DNA from 2 places in the Otoolea muris genome. Region 2 is predicted to be linked to the other one. Evidence: predicted binding sites of a transcription regulator. Region 2 holds the regulator's gene; the other holds the start of a gene.
The links. The regulator Rex, encoded in region 2, represses fermentation and respiration genes when NADH is low (regulators of the CRP and FNR family bind a similar motif). The targets are predictions, from matches to a motif close to ATTGTTAANTANTTAACAAT.
Positions count from the first base shown of each region.

Region 1: NFS31_RS15895 (acetyl-CoA C-acetyltransferase) is a predicted target of Rex. The motif match lies at 1,176-1,195, and genes of this name have one in related genera.

Region 1 is NZ_CALPCY010000027.1:21,329-24,744, forward strand. Features, by position in the region: gene NFS31_RS15890 (heavy metal translocating P-type ATPase) at 1-982, shown strand, start outside; gene NFS31_RS15895 (acetyl-CoA C-acetyltransferase) at 1,279-2,463, shown strand; gene NFS31_RS15900 (enoyl-CoA hydratase-related protein) at 2,716-3,416, shown strand, end outside.
Region 2 is NZ_CALPCY010000008.1:55,414-58,829, reverse strand. Features, by position in the region: gene NFS31_RS07155 (NAD(P)H-hydrate dehydratase) at 1-1,019, opposite strand, end outside; gene acpS (holo-ACP synthase) at 979-1,401, opposite strand; gene NFS31_RS07145 (redox-sensing transcriptional repressor Rex) at 1,403-2,083, opposite strand; gene abc-f (ribosomal protection-like ABC-F family protein) at 2,323-3,416, shown strand, end outside.

The sequences.
Region 1 (3,416 bases), on a different contig from region 2:
GCTGGTAAAGGGCAGCAATTACCTGGAAGCGCTGGCAGAGATGGAGACCATTGTTTTTGACAAGACAGGAACCCTGACAAAGGGAGAATTCAAAGTGACGCAGATCCGTCCGGAGGGCATGGAAAAGGAAGAGCTTCTGGAGCTGGCCGCCCTGGCGGAATCGTATTCCACGCACCCGATTGCAGAGTCTGTCCGCGAGGCGTGCAAACGCGCGGGCCTGGGAGAGCGCTTAAGCGCGGAGCGCGTCGGCGATACGAAGGAGCTGTCCGGGCGCGGGATCCGGGCCCGGATCGACGGCCATGAGATTCTGGCCGGAAACGGAAAGCTGATGGAGGAATTCCATATTTCTTATCAGGAATGCGAAGAAATCGGAACGGTCATTTACCTCGCAAAGGACGGCGATTTTGCCGGAAGCATCCTGATAGCGGACAGCTTGAAGGAGGAGGCCCCGGAGGCGATCCGAAGTCTGAAGGCGTGCGGCGTGAGAAGAACCGTGATGCTCACCGGGGATCGGAGGGCCGCCGGGGAGGCGGTCGCGGCAAAGCTTGGGCTCGACGAGGCGTTTACAGAGCTCCTTCCTGTCGGTAAGGTAGAAAAGGTGGAGGAGATGCTGGCGCAGACGGGCGGGAAGAGCCGGCTGGCCTTTGTGGGCGACGGCATCAACGACGCCCCGGTTCTGTCGCGGGCGGATATCGGTATTGCGATGGGAAGCATGGGCTCTGACGCGGCGATTGAGGCTGCGGACATTGTCCTCATGGATGACAATCCGGCGAAGATTGCCGCGGTTGTGAAGATTGCCCGGAAAACTCTCCTGATTGTCAGGCAGAATATCATCTTTGCCCTGGCTGTCAAGGCGCTGGTCCTGATTTTGGGGGCTTTTGGCCTTGCCAACATGTGGGAGGCTGTCTTTGCCGACGTGGGCGTGTCCGTGATCGCGATTTTAAACGCGATGCGGACCTTAAGAACAGAGGAGCAGGCGTAACTCTTCACGCCGCTCAGGAACGCAGATCCGGCAGAACGCATTTTCAAATATGCTCTGGTCAAAACGCTGTAAAAATATGGATGGGAACCGGCATGCCTGCGCAACAGTTATGCATTATGCATATAAATGTGAATAAAGACTTCTGTTTCGGTTCCGATATGTATAAAAAAAGAAAATAAAAAGTTTAAAAAACCTTGATAATTATTTGACATAATCAGCTAAGAGTGATAAGATATAGATACTATCAAATCAATTATTTTATTTACTTGGCAAGTCATTTTAAGGAGGAAATTGAGATGTCAAAGAAAGTCGTAATTGCAAGTGCTTGCCGTACTGCCATCGGCTCCATGGGAGGCCAGCTCAGCACAGTGCCGGCCGCTGAGATGGGCGCTGTTGTTATTAAGGAAGCGCTCAAGAGAGCAGGAGTTGCCCCGGAGCAGGTTGATCACGTTTACATGGGCTGTGTAATCCAGGCCGGCCTTGGTCAGAACGTGGCGCGCCAGATGTCGATTAAGGCAGGCCTTCCGGTAGAGGTTCCCGCTGTGACGCTTAACGTTGTGTGCGGTTCCGGTTTGAATTCCGTGAACGCAGCGGCGGAGATGATTATTGCCGGCGATGCGGATATCGTAGTGGCAGGCGGCGCTGAGAATATGTCGGCAGCCCCCTATGCGCTTATGAACGCCCGTTACGGCTATCGCATGAACAATGCTCCGATGATCGACACCATGGTAAATGACGCCCTGTGGGACGCCTTCAACGGCTATCATATGGGAATTACTGCAGAGAATATCTGCGATCAGTGGGGAATTACCAGAGAAGAGCTGGACGAGTTTGCAGTAGGCAGCCAGAAGAAGGCCTGCGCGGCGGTTGAATCCGGCAGATTCAAAGACGAGATCGTTCCGATCGAGGTTAAGAAGAAAAAAGAGACGGTTGTTGTTGACACAGACGAGGGTCCGCGTCCGGGAACAAGCCTTGAGGGGCTGGCAAAGCTGCGCCCGGCATTTAAGAAGGACGGCGGCCGCGTGACGGCAGGTAATGCTTCCTCTATCAACGACGGCGCTGCAGCGGTTGTTGTAATGAGTGAGGAGAAGGCGAAAGAGCTGGGAATTAAGCCTATGGCTACATGGGTTGCCGGCGCTCTCGGCGGAGTTGATCCGAGCATCATGGGTATCGGCCCGGTTGCCGCGACCAACAAGGTATTTAAGAAGACAGGCTTAAAGGTTGAGGATCTGGATCTGATTGAGGCAAACGAGGCGTTCGCGGCACAGTCTATCGCCGTAGCGCGCGACTTGAACTTCAATAAGGACATCCTGAATGTAAACGGCGGAGCGATTGCTCTTGGTCATCCCGTGGGAGCTTCCGGATGCCGTATTCTTGTAACCCTGCTGTATGAGATGCAGAAACGCGGCGCAAAGAGAGGTCTTGCCACACTTTGCATCGGCGGCGGCATGGGCTGCGCTACGATTGTAGAGAGAGACTGACACTATGATGTAGCATTTCAGCATGTCTGAGATGTTACATATCAGGCAGGATAACCGGAACGCGAGGAGGGGCGGGGCCTCTCCCGGCTCCGGCTGTCTTGGTTTCTGCGCAGGCCCGCGCAGAAAAGTACAGCGCGCGGGCTGCGCGGCGGGCAGGGAAAGCGTTTTTCTCTGCCCGGTTATATGAGTTCAGGAATACTGCTTTATATATACGGGTATTCCGGGCGGCTTAAGGTTAGGAGGCTGATAGCAATGGGCTTTGTAGATTACGAAGTGGAAGGGCATGTCGGTATTATGACAATCAACCGTCCCAAGGCGCTGAATGCGCTGAACGAGGATGTGTTGAAGGACCTTGGCGCTGCGTTTGACGCAGTTAATTTGGACGAGATCCGTGTGGTTATCCTGACAGGCGCAGGGGAGAAATCCTTTGTGGCAGGCGCGGATATCGCGGCGATGAGTACCATGACAAAGGCAGAGGGAGAGGCGTTCGGCAAGTTCGGAAATGATGTATTCCGCAAGATCGAGATATTCCCTGTCCCTGTTATAGCAGCAGTAAACGGATTTGCGCTCGGCGGCGGCAATGAGCTGGCCATGAGCTGCGATATCCGCATCTGTTCTGAGAACGCCGTATTCGGCCAGCCGGAAGTCGGCCTTGGCATCACGCCGGGCTTTGGCGGCACACAGAGGCTTGCCCGCCTGATTGGACCGGGCAAGGCGAAGGAGATGGTTTACGGCGGCAGAAATATCAAGGCGGACGAGGCGTACAGAGTGGGCCTTGTAAATGCCGTATACCCGCAGGAAGAGCTGATGGCCGCCGCGAAGAAACTGGCGTCGGGCATCGCGAAGAATGCGCCCATTGCGGTCAGAAACTGCAAGAAGGCGATAAACGACGGGCTTGAGGCCGACATGGATCAGGCGATCGTGGTGGAGGAAAAGCTCTTCGGCGACTGCTT
Region 2 (3,416 bases):
CCCTTTCCAAGGCCCGGCCCCAGCACAATCACGCTGGCCCACGCGCATTCCTGCTCCACGAGCTCCTTAAAGACCTCCGGCTCACGGTCCGCCTCCTCCGGCGAATAGAGCGTAAGGATCGCCTCCGGCAGAAGCGTCTGTAATGCCTGCGCATTGCTTTTAACTGTTAAAATTTTAACCAGCCCGGCCCCCATCCTGTAAGCCGCCAGGGCGCTTAAATACGCCGCGCCGCACATCCCCTCGCTGCCCGCCGCAATCAGCACCTTTCCATACGTCCCCTTATGCGCCTCCGCCCGCCGTTTCGGAATCTGGGCCATATCCTTTTCCTCATAGCAGAAATACCGCCGCCCCGTATAGCGGTCGTACGGCGGAAAGCCGATGTCCGCCACAAAGACGCGCCCCGCAAAGCCGCGTCCCGGATACAGGGCCGTCCCGGCCTTCTCATAGCCAAAGGTCACGGTCAGATCCGCGCGCACCGCCGCCCCCAGCACAGCCCCTGTCCCGGAATGGATACCGGACGGGATATCCACAGCCACCGTAAAACCGGGGCGCGCAGAGTCGAAGAAACGGATCGCCTCCCGGAAGCTCCCCTCCACCTCCCTGGAAAGCCCGACCCCAAACAGCGCGTCAACCGCCGCGTCAAACGAATCATTCCTCTCTCCCGGCTCCTCAAAACGCCTCACAGGAATTCCCAGGTTGCGCGCAATCGCGATCTGGCTGCGCAGCTCCGGCGTCCAGCGGCTCCGATCCCCCACTGTCACAAGAAATACACTGCATCCGCGCAGATGAAGGATCCGCGCAATCGCCGCGCCGTCCGCCCCGTTGTTCCCTGTCCCGCAGAATACGGCCGTCTTCGCCGTGCAGAGCCCGCGTCCAAACGTCCGGGAAAACGCCTGCTCCATCTCATCCGCCACACAGAGCGCCGCCCGTTCCATAAGCACCATGGACGGGATCCCTATGGTATGGATCGCATAACTGTCAATCTCCTTCATCTGCTCGCCTGTTACCAAACGTCTCATCGCTGTTCCTCCTACCAGCCCTTCTCCCCTCTCCCACCACAAACGCGGCCGCATACTGCGCCGTATTCGTGACAGAGACATGAAACTCATCAATGCCAAGCTCCTCCGCCAGCTCCCCGGCCCTTCCGTACAGACGGACATACGGCTTTCCGAGCGGATCCCGCAGCGCCTCAATACACTCCGGCCCAAAGCCGCGAAAACCGGTCCCCAGCGCCTTGGCGACCGCCTCCTTAACGGCAAAATCGCCGGCCAGGCGGGAAATCCGCTTCCCGGCCTGCCGGCGCTCCTCCTCTGTGTAGATCCGCTTCAAAAAGCTTTCCCTGCCGCAGGCTTTTTTCATCCGATCCATCTCAACCAGATCCGTCCCCACACCTACTATCATCTCATTCCCCCGCCTGCTTCCCGGCACGGGCCTTAAGCTCCTGTTCCTTCTGATCCTGCATATTGCAGACGCGGTACGACAGGCGCATCAGGCTCTCTGACAAATGGACATTCTCCACCACCACATCGTCCGGAACCTGCAGATCCGTGTGGGCAAAATTCCAGATCGCCTTGATCCCGGCGCGCACCAGACGGTCCGCCACCTCCGGGGCCTTGGATTTCGGAATCGTAAGCGCCGCAATCTGCACCTCGTGTTCTTTGATAAACCGTTCCAGATCCTCGATCCCGCGTATCTCCACCCCGCGGACCACTAAGCCCACCAGGCGCGGATTCACATCAAACATCCCCTTGATCATAAACCCGCGCCGCTCGAAATTCGTATAATTGGCAATCGCCTGCCCCAAATTCCCGGCCCCGATGATGATCAGATTATGCTGGCGGTCAATCCCAAGGATCCTCGCGATCTCCGTATATAAATACTGCACATTATATCCATAGCCCTGCTGGCCAAATCCACCGAAATTATTTAAATCCTGGCGAATCTGGGATGCCGTGACTTTCATCCTGATGCTCAGCTCATTCGAGGAAATCCGCTCCACCCCCTCCTCCAGAAGCTCTCCCAGATAGCGGTAGTAGCGCGGCAGCCTCGAAATCACTGCTTTCGATATCTCCTTCTGTTCCACGGCTCTCATTCACCCTCTCTCTGTTTACATAATAGTATTATTATAACAGATGACAAATGATTGTCAAATGAATTCCCAAAATTTCACGGTGCTGAAACAGACGGGATACCGGCTGCCAGAGCGCCAGTAATTCCCAACATTCCTTGAAAATACCTTCTTTTTATACTATAATGTAATCCGACCCGTAACAGCGCCCCTTATCCGGCCTGTTACCCAACCGATTTTTACAGGAGGAAACCATGATTCTGTCTTGCAGCAACATTTCAAAAACCTTTGGTACGGACCAGATCCTGTCCCGCGTATCATTTCACATAGAAGAACACGAGCGCGCGGCCGTTGTCGGCATCAACGGGGCCGGCAAGTCCACGCTTTTTAAAATCATCGCCCAGGAGCTTCTCCCGGACGAGGGGGGCGTCGCGCTCTCAAAGGGAAAGACGCTCGGATATCTCGCGCAGCAGCAGGATATCTCCGGCAGCCGCACGATCTTTGACGAGCTGATGGAAGTAAAGCGGCCCATACTGGAGCTGGAGGAACGCCTGCGCGCCCTGGAGCTTAAGATGAAATCCGCCGCGGGGCCGGAGCTTGACCGCCTTTTGGAATCCTACAGCCGCCTGGACCATGAATTTGAGCTCCAGAACGGCTATGCATGGAAGAGCGAGATCACCGGCGTGTTAAAGGGCCTTGGCTTTGCGGAGGACGAGTTTTCCAAGCCGGTCCGCGAGCTCTCCGGAGGCCAGAAGACCCGCGTTTCACTGGGAAAGCTTCTTCTGTCCAGGCCGGATATCATACTCCTTGACGAGCCGACGAACCATCTCGATATGGAATCCATCGCATGGCTGGAAACGTATCTGATGAATTATCCCGGCACGGTTCTGATCGTGGCCCATGACCGCTATTTCCTTGATCGGGTCGTCACAAAGATCGTTGAGCTGGATCAGGGAAAGGCGACGGTTTTTCAGGGCAATTATTCCGCGTACAGCGAAAAAAAGGCGCTGATCCGGGCCAATATTATGAAGGCTTACTTAAATCAGCAGCAGGAGATACGCCATCAGGAGGAGGTCATCGCAAAGCTGCGCTCCTTTAACCGGGAGAAATCCATCAAGCGGGCCGAGAGCCGCGAAAAGCTTCTGTCTAAGATGGATGTGCTTGAAAAGCCTCTGGAGGTCAATGACAGCATGAGTATTACCCTTGAGCCGAACGTCGTCAGCGGGAACGACGTGCTGGCCGTCAGGGGACTCACAAAAAGCTTTGACGGACAGACGCTGTTTTCCGGCGTGGATTTTGACATCCGGCGCGGGGAGCGCGTGGCCATTATCGGAAATAACGGAACCGG